Regions from separate parts of the Pseudoalteromonas sp. Z9A6 genome, predicted to be linked through region 1. Evidence: predicted binding sites of a transcription regulator. Region 1 holds the regulator's gene; the other holds the start of a gene.
What was found. The regulator FliA, encoded in region 1, starts transcription of late flagellar genes. The targets are predictions, from matches to a motif close to CTAAAGNTNNNNNNNNNNNNGCCGATA.
Positions count from the first base shown of each region.

Region 2: the regulator FliA is predicted to act here: its motif matches at 2,213-2,239, upstream of GQR53_RS16645 (DUF5610 domain-containing protein).

Region 1 covers NZ_WTKZ01000003.1:71,205-80,685, reverse strand. Annotated here, with positions in the region: gene flhA (flagellar biosynthesis protein FlhA) at 1-1,332, shown strand, start outside; gene flhF (flagellar biosynthesis protein FlhF) at 1,354-2,835, shown strand; gene GQR53_RS01910 (MinD/ParA family protein) at 2,828-3,688, shown strand; gene GQR53_RS01905 (RNA polymerase sigma factor FliA) at 3,715-4,425, shown strand; gene cheY (chemotaxis response regulator CheY) at 4,466-4,849, shown strand; gene GQR53_RS01895 (protein phosphatase CheZ) at 4,867-5,640, shown strand; gene GQR53_RS01890 (chemotaxis protein CheA) at 5,656-7,878, shown strand; gene GQR53_RS01885 (chemotaxis response regulator protein-glutamate methylesterase) at 7,937-9,100, shown strand; gene GQR53_RS01880 (flagellar motor protein) at 9,093-9,481, shown strand, end outside.
Region 2 covers NZ_WTKZ01000056.1:815-10,295, forward strand. Annotated here, with positions in the region: gene GQR53_RS16635 (RNA-binding protein) at 1-215, shown strand, start outside; gene murI (glutamate racemase) at 178-978, opposite strand; gene GQR53_RS16645 (DUF5610 domain-containing protein) at 1,044-2,183, opposite strand; gene trmA (tRNA (uridine(54)-C5)-methyltransferase TrmA) at 2,346-3,443, shown strand; gene GQR53_RS16655 (thiol:disulfide interchange protein DsbA/DsbL) at 3,509-4,147, opposite strand; gene GQR53_RS16660 (thiol:disulfide interchange protein DsbA/DsbL) at 4,164-4,787, opposite strand; gene GQR53_RS16665 (serine/threonine protein kinase) at 4,822-5,796, opposite strand; gene ccoG (cytochrome c oxidase accessory protein CcoG) at 5,882-7,312, opposite strand; gene GQR53_RS21205 (hypothetical protein) at 7,601-7,960, shown strand; gene GQR53_RS16680 (hypothetical protein) at 7,960-8,166, shown strand; gene GQR53_RS16685 (UPF0149 family protein) at 8,194-8,781, opposite strand; gene GQR53_RS16690 (type II secretion system protein N) at 8,804-9,481, opposite strand, start outside.

The DNA of each region.
Region 1 (9,481 bases):
ATTGGTACCGCGATTGTTGTAACACGCCAAAATGAGTCGCTCAATATGGGGGACCAATTTAAGAAACAACTAGGCAACGAAAAGTCACTCTTTATTGCATCTGGTATTTTGATCATCATGGGCTTAGTGCCTGGTATGCCGCATATTGCTTTTTTAAGTTTAGGTGCGTTACTCGGTTACTTAGCTTACTACACACAGCAAAGTAAATTAAAAGCTGCTGCGACAGAAGCTGAAGAGGCCGCTAATGGCGGAAGCGTTGCAACGGGTGTTGCTAATAAACAAGAACAAAAAGAACTAGGCTGGGATGACGTTCAGCAGGTTGATGTAATTGGCTTAGAAGTCGGTTATAGATTAATTCCGTTAGTGGACCAATCACAAGGTGGTGAGCTACTTAATCGTATTAAGGGGGTGCGTAAAAAGCTTTCTCAAGAGCTTGGTTTTTTAGTGCCGCCGGTACATATACGCGACAACTTAGAGCTTGACCCTAACGCTTACAGAATAACACTAATGGGGGTTTCAACCGGTGAAAGCGAGCTTAAGCATGGCGACGAACTAGCGATTAACCCAGGACAAGTATTTGGTCCAATTAAAGGGGTTGAAACAAAAGATCCTGCGTTTGGCCTTGATGCAGTATGGATAAAACCAGATCAAAAAGATGAAGCACAATCACTAGGTTATACCGTTGTAGATTCAGCCACGGTAGTTGCCACTCATATTAGCCAGTTATTAACTAACAGTGCAGCGTTATTACTAGGGCATGAAGAAGTTCAAAACCTACTTGATATGCTTGCTAAAAGCCATCCTCGCTTAGTGGAAGGACTAGTACCTGATGTATTGCCATTAACTGTTATTGTAAAAGTACTACAAAATTTATTAAATGAAGGCGTGGCTATTCGCGATATGCGCTCAATTGTTCAAACCCTTGTTGAGTATGGCCCACGTAGTCAAGACCCTGATGTATTAACGGCTGCAGTGCGTATTTCACTGCGTAGATTAATTGTTCAAGATGCGGTGGGAATGTCATCAGAAATCCCTGTCATAACCTTGGCGCCTGAGTTGGAACAGATGTTGCATCAGTCATTACAAAATGCAGGCGATGAAGGTGCCGGTATTGAGCCAGGACTTGCAGAGCGACTTCAAGTGTCATTGACACAAGCGCATCAAAATCAAGAAATGGCCGGCGAACCTTCTATATTGCTAACGTCAGGAATGTTACGCACTGTGTTATCTCGTTTTGTTAAGTACACCATTCCAGGATTGAGAGTGATGTCTTATCAAGAGGTACCAGACGAAAGACAGATCAAAATTGTAAGCTCGGTAGGCCAACAATAAGATTTTAACAGGGGTTGAATCATGAAAATTAAACGTTTTTTTGCTAAAGATATGCGCACAGCACTTAAAGAAGTTAAAGATGAGTTAGGTGTTGATGCGGTTATTATGTCAAATAAGAAGCTGGCTAACGGTGTAGAAATTGTAGCGGCAGTTGATTATGACAAAGCAGCCCCTAAAGTAGCAGCGCAACCACAACGTAATGCTGAGCCTCGTGCTCAAGCGCCACAGCAAAGCATGCATAACTTTGTAAGACCAGAGCCACAGCGTGCTAAGCCTGAGCCACAAGCAAAGGTTGCTGACAGCTTACAAGCATTACTAGAGCGACAATCACCGCGTCCTCGCTCCCCTGAACTTGCTTCTATGTTTTCACAATCGGGTATTGATACTACTGATAACTATCAAGAACCTAATATGGGGCAGCGTACTAAAAATATGTTTGCTCCTGAAGCTTCTGCGCCAGTTCGTCCACAAACTCAAGCGGATAGCTTAGGTTTTGATGATTTAGACCGCGACTTTGATGATTTAGATAGCCCAGTAACCACTCGCCAACAAGCACCTAATAATGAAAGCGAAGAAATGACAACAATGCGTGAAGAAATGAACGCAATTCGTCAATTACTTGAGCACCAAGTATCAGGCTTGATGCAGCAAGATATGGCGCGTCGCGATCCAACACGCGCTTGTATGGTTGACCGTTTAGTCGGTATGGGTATCGATAAAGAAGTAGCACAGCAAATGGCATGTTTTGTACCTGATGATGTGTCTCGTCAACAAGGCTGGAAAGCATTGCTAACAATGGTTGAAGATCAAATGCAAACAACCAATAACGAAATACTTCGCCAAGGTGGTGTATATGCGTTAGTGGGTCCAACAGGTGTGGGCAAAACCACGACAGTTGCTAAGCTTGCAGCTCTAGGTGCACAAAAGTATGGCGCCGATAAAGTTGCCTTAATAACCACTGATACGTACAGAATTGGTGCTTATGAGCAGCTTGCAACTTACGGTCGTATTATTGGTTGTGGTGTAAAACAAGTTAAAGATGCTAATGAGTTAGCTGAAGTTTTATATCATTTACGAAATAAACGTCTAGTGTTAATTGATACGGCAGGTATGAGCCAGCGAGATTTACGCTTAACTGAGCAGTTAAATACGTTAATGCGCAACCAGCGTGTGGATATTCGAAACTACCTAGTACTCAGTGCCACAGCGCAAATTAATGTACTACAAGAAACTGTACGCCACTTTAAAAAAGTACAGTTAAGTGGTTGTATTTTTACCAAGTTGGATGAATCATTAAGTTTGGGTGAGATTATTAGTATTGCGATTCAAAATCGCCTTCCAATAGGGTATCTTACTAATGGACAACGAGTACCAGAAGATATTCGTGTTGCAAATGCTGAAAAACTAGTGAAAAAGGCTGAGCAATTATATTTAAAAAGAACAAAAGCACAACATTCAAGGCATCAAGCAGTGGCGCCAAGTACAGTAGGGATGTATGATTAACACAGTATTAGATCAAGCAAGCGGCCTGCGCAAAATGAGTCAAAACAATAACAACGGCGTTAAAGTTATCGCTGTAACCGGTGGTAAAGGTGGGGTGGGGAAAACAAATGTTTCTCTAAATACTGCTATAGCACTAGGGCAGCAAGGTAATAGAGTACTAGTACTGGATGCTGACTTAGGTTTGGCAAATTGTGATGTGATGCTTGGTTTACGTGTAGAGCGTAATTTGTCACACGTTTTGTCTGGTGAATGTGAGCTTGACGAAATTTTAGTTGAAGGTCCTGCTGGTATTAAAATTGTACCCGCTACATCGGGTTCGCAAAGTATGGTTGAGTTATCACCATCGGAGCATGCTGGACTAATTCGTGCGTTTAGCGAATTGAATACCGAATTCGATATTTTAATTGTAGATACAGCCGCTGGTATTTCAGACATGGTGCTAAGCTTCTCACGAGCAGCACAAGATGTAATGGTTGTAGTGTGCGATGAACCAACATCAATAACCGATGCTTACGCACTTATTAAAGTATTAAGCCGCGAGCATGGTGTTTATAAGTTCAAAATTGTTGCAAATATGGTCCGCAGTATGCGTGAAGGTACTGAATTGTTTGCAAAACTATCTAAAGTTACCGATCGCTTTTTAGATGTGTCAATGGAGCTAGTAGCAACGGTTCCTTATGACGAAAATATGCGCAAAGCAACGCGTCGTCAAAAAGTAATAGTAGAGCTCTTTCCAAATTCGCCAGCCGCTCTTGCGTTTAAAACGCTGGCAACAAAAGCAGTTAAATGGCCAATACCCAACCAACCATCTGGGCATTTAGAGTTTTTCATTGAGAAACTAGTAAACGGTTAATTATGACAACACTGGTGAATAGAGCTATGGGATATCAATCAACACAAAATTTAAATGTGATTGTTGAGAAGCATGCATCACTTGTTAAAAAAGTGGCATGTCATCTAATTGCTCGATTACCACCTAGCGTTCAACTTGATGATTTAATTCAATCAGGAATGATAGGCTTAATAGAAGCTTCGAAAAACTTTGATGCAACAAAAGGCGCAAGCTTTGAAACTTTTGCAGGTATTCGTATTCGCGGTGCTATGCTTGATGAAATGCGCCGTGGTGATTGGGCTCCTCGTTCAGTTCACCGTAAAAACAGGCAAGTTGCAGAAGCAATTACTGAGCTCGAAAGTAGTCTGAACCGCGAACCAACGGACATAGAAGTTGCTGAAAAACTTGAAATTTCGCTCAATGAGTACCATCATATTTTAAATGATGCGAATACGAGTAAAATATTAGGCATTGAAGACCTTGGTGTAGATGAGGATGTTATTACTCCTGTAGGCCAAGATTTAGCACAAGATAAACCTTTTAATAATGTTAAAAATGATAGGTTTAATGAGTCTTTGCTAAGTGCAATTAAGTCATTACCAGAGCGTGATGCAATGGTGCTTTCTTTGTACTACAACGATGAAATGAATTTAAAAGAAATAGGACATATACTCGATGTAAGTGAATCGCGTGTAAGTCAGATACATGGTCAGGCGATGATTAAGCTTAAAGCTAAAATCAATGACTGGATAAATTAGTAGTAAGTAAACAAAGGTTAATACCTCACTGGGGGATGTTTTGGATAAAAACATGAAAATTCTTGTAGTTGATGATTTTTCAACGATGAGACGCATTATAAAAAACCTGTTACGTGACTTAGGTTTCACTAACGTTCAAGAAGCTGATGATGGGTCTACAGCTTTGCCTATGTTGCAAAATCAAGTGTTTGATTTTGTAGTTACGGATTGGAATATGCCTGGAATGCAGGGTATTGATCTTTTAAGAGCAATACGTGCAGACGAGAAGTTAAAACATATCCCTGTATTAATGGTAACGGCAGAAGCTAAAAAAGAACAAATAATAGCTGCGGCGCAAGCTGGCGTGAATGGTTATATTGTTAAGCCATTTACGGCTGGAACATTAAAAACTAAATTAGAAAAAGTATTTGAACGCTTAGGCTAATGATGGGGGAGAGGCTTATGCCAGCACCAGCTGCGCCTCAAATAACGTTAGAACAAGCTCGTCAGCTCGTTGTTTTTTTAGAAAATGATGAGCAAGACAAAGCAAATCAGTTGATTTTAGAGGCTGCTTCTAAAGAGCAATCTGAATTATTTGCTGAAGTTGGAAAGTTGACTCGTCAACTGCACGAAGCTCTTAAAAGTTTTGAGCTTGATACTCGCTTAACTGATATAACGACAGATGCGATTCCAGATGCTAAAAAGCGGCTTAATTATGTTATAGAAATGACAGAAAATGCGGCTAATAAAACAATGGATGCAGTGGAAGCGAGTCTTCCTATAGCCCAACAGTTAGCGGACGAAATATCTCATATCAAACCGACATGGGATCGTTTAATGAGCCGCGAGATTGAGCTTGGTGAGTTTAAGCAACTTTGCCATAGCATCGATAAGTTTATGAACAACTCTCATCATAAGACTGATGAGCTTCAAAACTTAATGACAAATGTATTAATGGCTCAAGACTATCAAGACTTAACAGGTCAAGTTATTCGCCGTGTTATTGAACTTGTTAGGGAAGTAGAAGAAAGTTTACTGCATCTTTTAACTGCGTTTGCTGAACAAGACGACAGTAACAGCACCGCGAATAAAGTAGAACAACAAAAAATAAAAGAACCAGTTGCCACACAAACTTTAGCAGGTCCTGAAGGCCCTATTATTGATAAAGAATCGCGTAATGATGTTGTATCTGATCAAGATGAAGTTGATGATCTTTTATCAAGTTTGGGCTTCTAAGAGGAGAGTAACTGCATGTTTGAAGTCGATGAAGATATTTTACAAGACTTTCTTGTAGAGGCTGGAGAAATCCTAGAGCTTTTATCTGAACAGTTAGTTGAGCTGGAAAATAATCCAGAAGATACCGAGTTACTAAACGCTATATTTAGAGGTTTTCACACTGTAAAAGGTGGTGCAGGCTTTTTAGCTATGACAGAGCTTGTTGATGCTTGTCACGGTGCTGAAAACGTATTTGATTTACTACGTCAAGGCGTGCGAACAGTCAACTCAGAGTTAATGGATGTTATTTTACAAGCACTAGACACCATTAATGAGATGTTTGCGACTATCCAAAACAGAGACAAGCCTGAACCTGCAGATCCTGAATTACTTCATACTCTTCATATCTTAGGTCTACCTCCAACAGAAGCCGAAGCCAATGAAGCCTCTTCACAAACAGAGGTTGAACAACCTCATAATGAAGTGGTGGATACACCGGTAGCTGATGATGAAGATCCGTTTGCATTTGATGAACTATTTAGCGGAGCGCCTTCGGTTAGCGATGCTGAAATAGATGAAATCACTGAAGACGAATTTGAAAGCTTACTTGATGAGCTACACGGTAAAGGACAAGGTCCTGCAGTTGAAAAACCAGTAGCAAGTAGTAGTAGTGATTTTAATGGTGATATTACTGATGATGAATTTGACAGCTTATTAGATGAGTTACATGGTGTTGGCAGTTTTGGTGAAGTTACTAGCAAACCTGAACAAAATGATGCCAATAAAACACCTGTAGAACCAGCTACACCAGCGGCAAATACAGTTAATTCATCAGATGATGAAATTAGTGATGACGAATTTGAAGCGCTTCTTGATGAACTTCATGGTAAAGGTACTGCTCCTAAATCGATAGAAAGTGCGCCAGCTGCAAAACAACCTGAACCTGTTTCACCGCCAGCTAAACAAGTGAGTGAACCAGTAAAAAAAGCTGCGCCAGCTAAAGCTCCTACTCCAAAACCAGTTGAAAAAGCGCCAGAGAAGCCAGCAGCTAAAGCACCACCAGCAGCAGCTCCAAAAAAATCAGCGCCACCAGCTGCAGAAACCACCGTTCGCGTAGATACAAAACGACTCGATCAAATTATGAATATGGTTGGTGAGTTAGTTCTTGTACGAAATCGTTTGGTTAGTTTAGCGACTAACTCAGACAGTGAAGCGATGGGTAAAGCAATCTCTAACTTAGATGTAGTGACTGCGGATATTCAAGGTGCGGTTATGCAAACGCGAATGCAACCAATTAAGAAAGTATTTGGTCGCTTCCCTCGCGTTGTACGCGACTTAGCACGTAGCTTAAATAAAGATATTGATTTAAAGCTTATTGGTGAAGAAACCGATCTAGATAAAAACTTAGTTGAAGCACTTGCAGATCCACTTGTGCATTTAGTTAGAAACTCAGTTGACCATGGTATTGAAATGCCCGCTGTCCGTGAAGCTGCAGGTAAGTCTAGAACAGGTAATGTTACTTTATCAGCGTCTCAAGAGGGCGACCATATTTTGCTAACCATCAAAGATGATGGTGCAGGTATGGATGCTGAAAAACTGAAAAAAATTGCAATTAGTAAAGGCGTACTCGATCATGACCAAGCGAGTCGACTTTCTGACACCGAAGCATATAACCTGATTTTTGCACCTGGCTTTTCTACAAAAGAAGAAATATCTGATATTTCAGGCCGTGGTGTAGGAATGGACGTAGTTAAAACTAAGATCACGCAACTTAATGGCTCAGTAAGCATTCAGTCTGAACTTGGTGTCGGTACTATTTTAGAAATAAAAGTACCACTTACCTTGGCTATATTACCGACATTAATGGTCATTGTTGGCGCACAAACATTTGCGTTACCACTGGCTGGTGTTAGTGAGATATTCAATTTGGATTTAACGAAGACGAATGTAGTTGATGGGCAATTAACAATTATTGTGCGTAAAAAGGCGATACCGTTATTTTACCTTGAGCATTGGTTAGTAAAAGGCTCAGATCGTTCTCAGCGAAAATCTAAAGGTCACGTCGTTATTGTACAAATTGGTACGCAACAAATAGGCTTTGTTGTTGACTCATTGATTGGCCAAGAAGAAGTAGTGATTAAGCCGCTCGATGCGTTACTTCAAGGAACGCCAGGTATGGCAGGGGCTACAATAACTTCGGATGGTGGCATTGCACTGATTTTAGACGTTCCAAACATGTTAAAACATTACGCAGGCTAATAATAAAGTAGGTATATATTTAATATATACCTACGCATAAATTTAATAAGAGAGCTAAATGGCCGTTAAAGTTTTAGTTGTTGATGATTCAAGCTTTTTTCGCCGTAGAGTAAGCGAAATCCTTGAGCAAGATAGCGATATACAAGTTATAGGCTTTGCTGTTAATGGCAGAGAGGCTGTTGAGAAAGCAGCTCAATTGCGTCCTGACATGATCACCATGGATGTCGAAATGCCTGTGCTTGATGGTATTAGCGCAGTTAAAGAGATAATGGCGAGTAACCCAACTCCTATCTTAATGTTTTCATCACTTACACGTGATGGTGCAACAGCAACGTTTGATGCGTTAGATGCTGGCGCAATGGATTTTTTACCGAAAAAATTTGAAGATATTGCGCGCAATAATGAAGATGCAATTAAGCTTTTGCAAAGTAAAGTAAAAGATATAGGGCGAAGACGTTTACCGCGAACATTTAGAGCGGCAACACCAGTTAAACCAGCCATTTCAACTAAACCAACAAGTTCACTTTCGCAAAGAGCAAGCACATCAACAACTCAAACCAAGCAGCCTGGTAGAAGCTTTCAAAGAGCTGCGCCTGCTGCATCGACAAGTTCAAATGTTACCTCAATGCGAGCAAGTGGAAAACAATATCAACTTTTAGCTATTGGTACTTCTACAGGTGGTCCTGTTGCTTTGCAAACTATATTGACTCAATTGCCTGCTAATTTTCCTCACCCTATTTTACTTATACAGCACATGCCAGCTGCATTTACACCCGCGTTTGCAGCGCGCTTAAACGGTTTGTGCCAAATAAAAGTGAAAGAAGCACAACAAGGCGATCGTTTACAACCAGGAACTGCTTATTTAGCGCCTGGCGGACAGCAGATGATGGTAGAGGGGCGTGGAGCAAATAGAACGCTGCGCGTATTTGAAGATCATAGCGAGAGAATAAGTTATAAACCAAGCGTAGATGTAACGTTTGCTAGTGCAGCTAAAACGTATCAAGGCGATGTACTTGCTATTGTTTTAACAGGTATGGGCGCTGATGGTCGTGATGGTGCAAGAATGTTAAAACAAACGGGGGCAACTATTTGGGCACAGGATGAGAAAAGCTGTGTCGTTTATGGAATGCCCCAAGCCATTGCTAATGCGGGGCTTTCAAGTGAAAGCTTAGCATTGAGCGATGTTGCAGCGCGTATAATGAGAGAGGTAGGTTGTGGATAAACTCTCAATATTTGGACTATTGGTAGCACTTAGTGCAATAGGTCTAGGTTATTCTTTAGAAGGCGGTGTTGTTTCAGCTTTATTTAATGGCCCTGCGCTTATTATTGTACTAGGTGGCACGCTTGGCGCTGTTATGTTGCAAACCTCTGCTAGCACATTCAAAAAGATGCTAAATATGAGCTCGTGGGTTTTTGTTGCACCACAATACGATATTGAAGACGCAATAGAGCAAGTTAAACGATGGTCTCATAAAGCACGTCAAGAAGGTTACTTAGCGCTTGAGAATGAAGCCTTAGCTCACCCAGATGCGTATGCAGCAAAAGGTTTAAGCTTACTTGTCGATGGCTGCTCAGAGCAAAAACTACGTGACACGCTTGAAAT
Region 2 (9,481 bases), on a different contig from region 1:
GCAAAGTATTCAATGTTCGTTTATTAAAGGATAAGAATACTGGCAAACGTCGTGGATTTGGTTTTGTTGAAATGGCGCAAGCTGATGCAGACAATGCAATTGATAACTTGAACGATAGCGAGTTCCAACAACGTACTTTAAAGGTACGTGAAGCAAAACAAAAACAAGAAGATGATTCTAATGCTCTACGTACTGAGACGGATCAGTCAGTGTAACTAGCTTTACCGCTAGCTTATTGCTAAACACATCAGCCGTTGCATAATATTGCAGCGGCTTTTTTATGTCTGTTTGTTTATCCACACATAAGTTAAGTTGGTTAAGTAGGTAGTTGACTCTATTTGCTATCGCTACACCTGAATCAAGTAATTTTACATTCCCTTCAAAGTACTGACTAATCGGCCCTGCTAATATCGGAAAGTGCGTACACCCTAGTACAAGTACATCTATAGTTTTATCTATATGTAGTTCATCAAGTACTTGATACAATTTATTTGTATCGAAAGAGCCTGTAAAAAAGCATTCCTCAGCTAACGTTACTAATTCAACACTGCTATAAAGGTTAACGATTACATTACGTGCATGTTCAGCAATTAATGTTTTTGTGTATGAACTGGCGACCGTTGCCGGTGTGGCTAACAAGCCAATATGATTTGAGCGTGTTAATTCTGCCGCAGGCTTTATTGCTGGCACAACACCTACAATAGGAATATCCGTAATTTGGCGAACAGCGCTGAGTGCAGATGTAGAAGCGGTGTTACACGCTATTACAATTAAATCGACGTTAAGCGTGTTGGCTTTGATGAAATGAATAAGTGAACATAATCGGTTAATTATAGTTTGTTGGGACTGAGCACCATAAGGTAGTAATGCATTATCCATAAAATAGCTGTACTGAGCATTGGGGATACTTTGCTTGATATGTTCAAGTACAGTAGTTCCACCAATACCTGAATCAAAGACCATTATATGCGCTGACAAACTACCGTTCCTACTTTACTTTAAGATCGGCAGTTTGCCATGAGGTTTTTATAAAAGAAAGTAGTTTAACTTTGCGTGGCTTCTAAATCAGTAAGCCTGTCGGCTGCTGAATTTAACTGATTAAGGTTTTCGAACATAGACTTTGTATAATCTACTAACTTATCTATTTGTTCCTGATCTTGATTTAACCATTGGAGAATGCCAGCTAGCTGATTTTGTAATCCAAGCTCACCCGCTTTTTCAAAAGCATTTTTAAGGTCGTCATTAAAAGGGGCTAACCCCTCTGCTACTTGTTTTTCTGGTGCTGGTTTATATTCTTCATAGCTTTTAACTGTTGCTATTGTTTTTGTTTGGCGTAAATCCATAGAAAAAGCCACCAGCTGATCGCTGTCTAAACTCAGCTCTTGCGCTTGTTCAAATGCTTCATCTAAATCACCACCAAAAAAGGTTTTACTTAAATCTTGTAAGTCTTCCATCATCGCATTAATAGCTTCTTGCTCTTGCTCGTTTAAGTCACCATTTACCGACATCGAAAATGATACCTGTCGAGATTGCGATGATGAGCTTGCAAACGACTCACTATTACTGTTTTGCTGATAGCCACTTGCCGATTGAGATTCAAATGCATCAGCAAAGCTAATACTTACCTCATCGCCTTCTGCGGTAGTGAATTTATACTCTGCATTGCTAGTCATACTGACATATTGAGCCTGGCTTATATTTACGCTGGCAGGTTGTGGGTTAAATAACGACTCTTCAAACTTATCCAGTCCATTGTAAATTCCCTCTTTGGACTTATTAATGCCCTCTTCCATGTCATCATTAAATACGCCAGTACCTTTGAATTCATCAACAGCGTCATCAATCCCTATTTGGACTCCTTTGCGCGCATCGCCTAGCATATCTTTGAGCTTTTCGTCATCAGCGCCGTTAGCTTTTGCTTTATTTACAGCACTACTTACAAAATCGAGTACGTTTTTTACTATTTCATCAAAATCAAATAGTGGTTTATCTGCTTTTTTTTCTGCGATAGGTAATCCAAGCTGCTCAGCCATTTTATCGCCAAGCACCTTTGCAGCCAACTCTCGGCCTCGTTGTTGATAGCTATCTTGAGGAGACGTAATTGTAGGTTGCTGTATATCAGCTTTATTATTGAATTTATTGATGTTGTTGTTTGGCGTAAAGCCATAATTACCTATTTTCATGATTCGTCTCCTAAGCGTGCGTAGTTTATTATCGGCTATAACAACAAAAACTAAAGTACAATGTTCAATAAAACAGCATAAATGCTAGCCAAAACTAGACAAATACGCAGCGCTCCCTACAATAGCGCCGATAAACAGATCTTAGATAAGGTAGTAGCGTTAATGGCAGTTATTAAAATAGATACCACACAGTACCAAGCGCAGTTAAGTGAAAAAGAGCAGCGTATTAGTGCACAGTTTCAACGTTTTGGTGTGGAGCAACTAGAAGTATTTAGCTCAGAGCCAACTAACTACCGCCAACGTGCTGAATTTAGAGTATGGCACGACGGTGACGATCTGTTTCACATTATGTTTGATCAACAAACAAAAGAAAAAATCCGTGTTGATACATTTGACCCAGCAGCGCCTCTAGTAAGTGAAATAATGCAGGTGATGATTGAAAATCTTAAGCCTTGTGAAATATTACGCCGTAAGTTATTTCAAATCGATTACCTATCAACGCTAAGCGGTGAAATTTTAGTAAGCTTGCTTTATCACAAACCACTGGATGATGAATGGTTAAGTGAAATTAAAGCACTTAAAGAAAAGCTTAGCAGTAAATACAAAATTGATTTTATTGGCCGTGCACGCAAACAAAAAGAAGTACTTGGTGATGACTTTGTAACTGAACATTTAACAGTTAATGGCCAAGAGCTTATATATCAACAAGTAGAAAATAGCTTTACTCAGCCTAATGCAAAAGTAAATATTAATATGCTGGAGTGGGCACAAGATTTATGTAAACCACTTAAAAATGATTTACTAGAACTGTATTGCGGTAACGGTAACTTTTCAATTGCATTAGCGGGTTCTTTTAATAAAGTATTAGCGACGGAAATATCAAAATCATCTGTTCACTCTGCTCAGTACAACATTGCTAAAAATAATGTAGAGAACTTAGATATTATTCGTATGTCGAGTGAAGAGTTTACCCAAGCAATGAATGGCGAGCGTACTTTCTCTCGTTTAGACGGTATTGACCTTAAAAGCTATGACTGCCAAACCATATTAGTTGATCCACCGCGCGCGGGCATGGATGAATTAACGTGTGACTTAGTGGCTAACTACGAAAGCATAATTTATATATCGTGTAATCCTGAAACCCTTGAGCGTGACCTTGATCACTTAACACGTACGCATAACGTTAAGCGCTTTGCTATATTTGATCAGTTCCCTTATACGCATCACATTGAGTCGGGCGTTTTCTTACAGCGCAAATAAATACGCTCAGTAAACGTTACCCATAAAAAAAGCTCCTTAAGGAGCTTTTTTTGTTTTAGCTAAAGTTACTTGTTAGCTAAGTAATTTATTAATTTGCTAATGTCTTCAGGTTTAGTAATACCCGACTCACGACCTAGGTTTAATTTGTACTTACCATTTACAATAAAGGTAGGTACGCCACGTAGTGCGCCTTTTTCTTTAAAGTAGTCTTGATCGCGTTTCATTTTAGAGCTCAGCGTACGTACCGAGAAGCTTTTAAACAGCTTATCAAACTTATCACCATCAACGCCCTGCGCTACAAATATATCTTTTACATCTGCAAGCTCATTAAATTTAGCGCGCTTTGTATGGATATGATTAAAGATTGCAGAAATAATCTGATCTTTTTGTGGAAGCACTTCAGCTGTCGCCAATGCTTGGCTCATCATCTGTTGGTTTTCTGGGTCACGTACACCTACAAAATCAACATGGCTCTTTTTAAATTTAACGTTTTTATCAAGCTTAGGCTTAAACTCACCAATTAGTGCTTCCATGTTATTACATGCAGGGCAGTAAAATGAGAAGAACTCTTTAACCTCTGGCTTTTTAGTTGCACGCTCAGAAACTACGTCGTAATGCACGCCTTCTTCATACGTTGCTGCAAAGCTTGTTGCTGCCATAGGAAGTAATATTGCAAGCAAACCTGCTTTAACTAATTTAATCATTATTATACTCCGAAATTTATAGTGCTAATAAAAACGCTACTAACTCATCAAGTTCTTTTTGATTTTTGATGGTGTTGAGGTTTATTTTATATTTATCGTTAACAATAAAAGTAGGTACACCTGTAAGTGCGCCTAATTTTGAATATTTATTCTGTTTGTTTTGCATTGCTTGCTCAGCTGAAATAACAGGCATGCTTGCAATCTCTTGATCAAATGTTGCGCTATCAATACCATTTACTTCAAGTAATTTTTTAACGTCTTTCATTTCAGTTAATGGTGCACGTTGAACATGGATACTTTTAAAAATTTGATCGCTAATACTTTGCGCCTGACCATGCTGCTTACCAATTAAGTAAGCAAAGCTTAAATTACTTTGTGCTTGTGGTGACACGCCACCTAAAAAGTTAACGTGGTTTTTAATAAACTCAGCGCCTTCTGGCAAGCCTTTTTCAATTGCTTTTGCTACTGCTTCAAACTTAAAGCAATGTGGACAGTAAAATGAGAAAAACTCAGTTACTTGCGGTGACTTGCTTTTGTCTACATCTATAACAGTGTATTGATTATCAACTTCAAACTGTGCAGCAAGTGCTGCAAATGGTAAACATAAAAGCAATAAACTCAGTTTTAATTTTTTAAGCATTTGTATCTCGTTGTACTTGTCTTTAAATAAAATATTACGGCAATAACTTTAACGGTGCTTCTTGCAATGCTGCAAGTTGCTCTTTCAGTGCTAAAATTTGTTGCTCCCAGTATTTGTCATCAGCAAACCATGTAAAGTTCCGCACAAAAGCAGGATCACTCCATCGTTTAGCTACCCATCCCATATAATGAATAATACGCATTGCTCGCAGCGGTTCAATTAATTTGAGTTGAGAGTGATCAAAATCACAAAACTCTTCATACGCATTTACAAGGGTGTCTAACTGTAACAGTTGCGTCGCTCTATCGCCACTGAGCATCATCCATAAATCTTGGATTGCAGGACCTTGGCGGCTGTCATCTAAATCAACAAACATTAGCGCATCACCTGCCCATAAAATATTACCAACGTGGCAGTCACCATGTAAGCGAATACTTTGCACATCTTTATACTGTTTTTGCGCCTGCTCTATCACTAAATCTAAAATAGTATAAAAAGCAGTATTTATTCCCATGGGCACTAAGTTACTTTTTTGAAGATGAACTTTGGCTGTATGCAAATACTCCTCGCAGGTAACTGTTGGCCTGTAAGTAAAAGGTTTTGTTTTAGCTACTTGGTGCATACGGCCAATCAATCGCCCCATTACATCAAGCTGATCTAAATTATCAACCTCAAATAAACGCCCGCCTACACTTGGAAACAACACAAACAAATACCCTTCGTGTTCAAATAAGCTTTGTCCATTATATAAAATAGGGGCAACAACGGGTACTTCTGCATCCGCTAGTTCAAATGCAAAGTCATGCTCTTCTTGAATTTGCTCTTTACTCCAGCGCTCTGGGCGATAAAACTTCACTACGTAACGCAGGCCATCATCCGCTTTAAATTGGTACACTCTGTTTTCATAGCTATTGAGCGCTAATAAACCAGATTCGGCGTACACACCTACGCTTTCTATTGCATCGAGTATTAGATCAGGTGTTAAGTCAATAAAACTAAATTTACTCATACTCTTCTTATATAAAATAAAAGCGGGTTATATACCCGCTTTTGTTAATTGCTATATCAACTTAGCTAATTAAGGTAAGTTGCGATTATCGCGCTTTAAAAAAGTTACTCGACTGCGATATTGTCTCATCCGGCTCATCTACCGGTGAAAGCACAAAGTTAAACTCAGTCATCGGCGCCTTCAAATCATAAGGGTCCATTACAAGTGACAATGGTACGTTATGAGATTCCCCTGCCTGCACAGTAAATGACTGCTTACCAATATACTTAAAGTTATCTAACCCTTGTACTTTAATATTAAAGGTTTGCTCGTACTGCGCTTTATTAATTACCTTTAATGTATAGGTGTTCTCTACTAAACCATCAAAATCGACACGATATAATTGGTTTCGGTCACGAATAATATCAAAGTCCATTGTTTTACGCAGTGCTATATTAGCGACAAGCGCTCCCGTAAGCACAACAAGTATGACCGTGTAACCAATAATTTTAGCTCGCAGTGGATTCGTTTTATTTTCTGGGGTTTCGAGATTTCGCTCAGTCGTATATGAAATAAGCCCACGCGGATATTCCATTTTATCCATTACGCCATCACACGCATCAATACATGCACCACAGTTGATACACTCAGCTTGTAGCCCATTTCTAATATCAATACCTGTTGGGCACACTTGAACGCACAAGTTACAGTCTATACAGTCGCCTAACTCTAAATCTTTATGGTCTACTTTACGTGAACGAGGACCACGGCTTTCACCTCGGCTTTCGTCGTACGTTACTGTGTATGTGTCTTTATCAAACATAGCTGATTGAAAACGAGAGTAAGGGCAAATGTGTAAACACATAATTTCTCGCATCCAACCGGCATTACCATAGGTACACGCAGCAAAGAAAATAATGCTGACTAGTGCATAACCGCCTATATCAAACGTTACAAAGTCAGGGAGTAACTCCCTTATTGGCGTAAAATAACCAACAAAAGAAATTGCGGTATACAACGAAAACAATACCCAACTAGTATGCTTTGCCGTCTTACGCCAAAACTTATCAAAATTCATGGGTCGTTGATCGAGTTTTTTACGTTGATTAGCCGTGCCTTCAAGCTTTTCTTCGAACCAAATAAAAATAAAAGTCCAAACAGTTTGCGGACATGTGTAGCCACACCACACCCGTCCATAGAAGGTAGTCACTAAAAACAACGCAAATGCTGCCAACATAAAGATAAACGCTAATATAGTAAAATCTTGAGGCCATAGCGTTAAACCAAAAATATTGTATTTTTGACCAATTAGATCAAACAGCACAGCTTGCTGGCCATTAAAATTAATCCAAGGTAGTAACATAAACGCAAGCAGGCCTAAGAAGCCAATGCGCTGTCTAAGTAATTGATGTAGGCCTTTTACAGCACGCACATAAATACGATTTCGGGGATTGAACCTATCATCTTGACGGCTTAAATCCGGTTTTTGGATTTTCACCTCTACAGGGATATTCTTTACTTTAATTTGCTTGTCCATCGAAGTTCCTCAACGCCGCTTGGAAATAAAAATCCAGCAATACTCAAGCACTCTATACTTAAAGCTAGCAAGTTACTTGCTAGGCATATTTACTTTAATAAATTGCCTTCTCGAATACTTTCAGATATTTCAGAAATATCTGACTGCTGTTAACCATTATAACAATGTTGGTTAAAATTACTGGTATAGATTACTAATAATTTATTCATCCCAGTTACTTGCTTTTAAAATGCAGTTTATTACACTGCATGGTAATTCAACCCTACTTAGATCAAGGTTTACGTATCCATGAAAAAATTTATTATTTTGGTAGTTGTGATCCTTGCCTTTTTTACAATCGATCACCCACTTATAAAAGAACCTCGCGAAAGGTTACTAGGTGAAGGCATCGGCTTTTTAAGTGATGCAAGCAAGGTCAATAGAAGCCCAGCTGCAAATATGGCTAAAAATAGGATCAGCAGTCAACTTAAACTATCTGAATCTGAAGGTGAGTATGTAGAAAAAACGTTTACAACAGATGACTCTGTTCAGTTATTTCACCTACGCTATTGTCGTGAGCGTGACTTAAACCTTTATTTTTATGACGACCGTTTAAATACGGTATGTAAAATAGTGACTGAAGCATTAGAACAAAAGCGAGCAAAGTAGTGGATTTTTCAGGATTAAATAAAAAAGCAAGCGACTCATTTCATAAGCAGCGCAATATGCTCAAGCAATTAGCGCAAGGCAAAACATTAGAGTGTGAGAAGTGTAATGGGGTTTTAACACTTGATTTAGCCACCAGCGAGCCTGGTAAAGGCATAGTAAAGTGCAAACAAGGCTGTACGGATATTATATTAGAGCTAGGCACTTAGATTAAACTAAGCGCCTAGTATTAATAATTACTCTTCCCAACTCTCGTCGGTTATCAAGCCGCTATTAATTGCGACCACTTCAATTAGTTCAGCAAACCCTAATGCAAAGTCACCCATAGATTCATACTGATACTGACACAAAGCTTCTATTGTCATGTTATTTTGTTTGGCAATCTGAGCTATTGCTAGCTGGTCGAGTGCAAAAAAGCTTAGTGTGCTTAACGCACTTTCTAGTGCTTGTTTAAAATCAACGTCTAATTGCGGTGCATTTAACAAAGGTTCTGCATAAGCTTTCGTTGCAACTAAGAAGCCTTTACTCCACGACTTACAAAATTCCGCATCAAATGTGTCTGGTAATTTATATCCAGTTTCGAACACCTGCTCACTAATTTTGTGATAAAGCGCCATAAACAAAAAAAGCATTTCTTCATCTAAATCATCAGCTGTGTTTGGCAATATCTGCTCAAGCCACTCATGTACATCTAATGGGTTGGGCGAACAAATTACACCAAATAAATAGCCTTGGCTTTGTACAAGGGTCATTGCTTGAGATTGGGTATTTAAAAATGAGCTGAGCTGCTTTGCGTGCAACTCAGTAAATTGGGGTATTTGCATTAAAACTCTTTATATTAAAACATTAAAAGTTGAGCGGGTAGCGACCTTGGTTATCTGGTCGGCCTAAAAACTTAACCGCATCATGTACATCTTTAGGTAAGTTGGCATCTGGTTTTACATAACCTGCCACTCTAAAGTCGAAATTAGCTTTAAGTGTAGCATCTGCCTCAAGGCCAAGCGTATTATCTGGGTCAATTAATATAGCAACATCACCCGACTTACAGCTTAACTTACCAGCTAGAGGTCCAATATTAAACCATCCATTTAAACCTTGAACATCAATATCAGGGCTCGCTATTTCACCTTTTAGTGAATCACAATAAGGTGCGCCTGAGCTGTATTCATCAAGCTCTAAAATCACACGCCCTTTAGCGGTAACAGGCAGAGGAAGTTGCACACGCTGCATTGCACGCTCTACAGTGGAGCGTACTAGGGCATCAGTCACTATTACTTTTTTATTAAAAAACCCATAACTTACATCTGCGTAACCCGAAATATCACTGCGTTCTCGTGGATTACCAAATTTTATGTTCGCATTTAGTTTGCCTGTAAATAATTTCCAGCCTGCAATATCCCAACGCACATTATTTAACTGTTCACCATCAAAACGAACTTGCATCATTTGACCTTGCCAAACAGTGCCTACAGTTTGGCCTACTTCTAATTGCTTTGGAAAGTACGGTTTTGCTATATCTAGTGC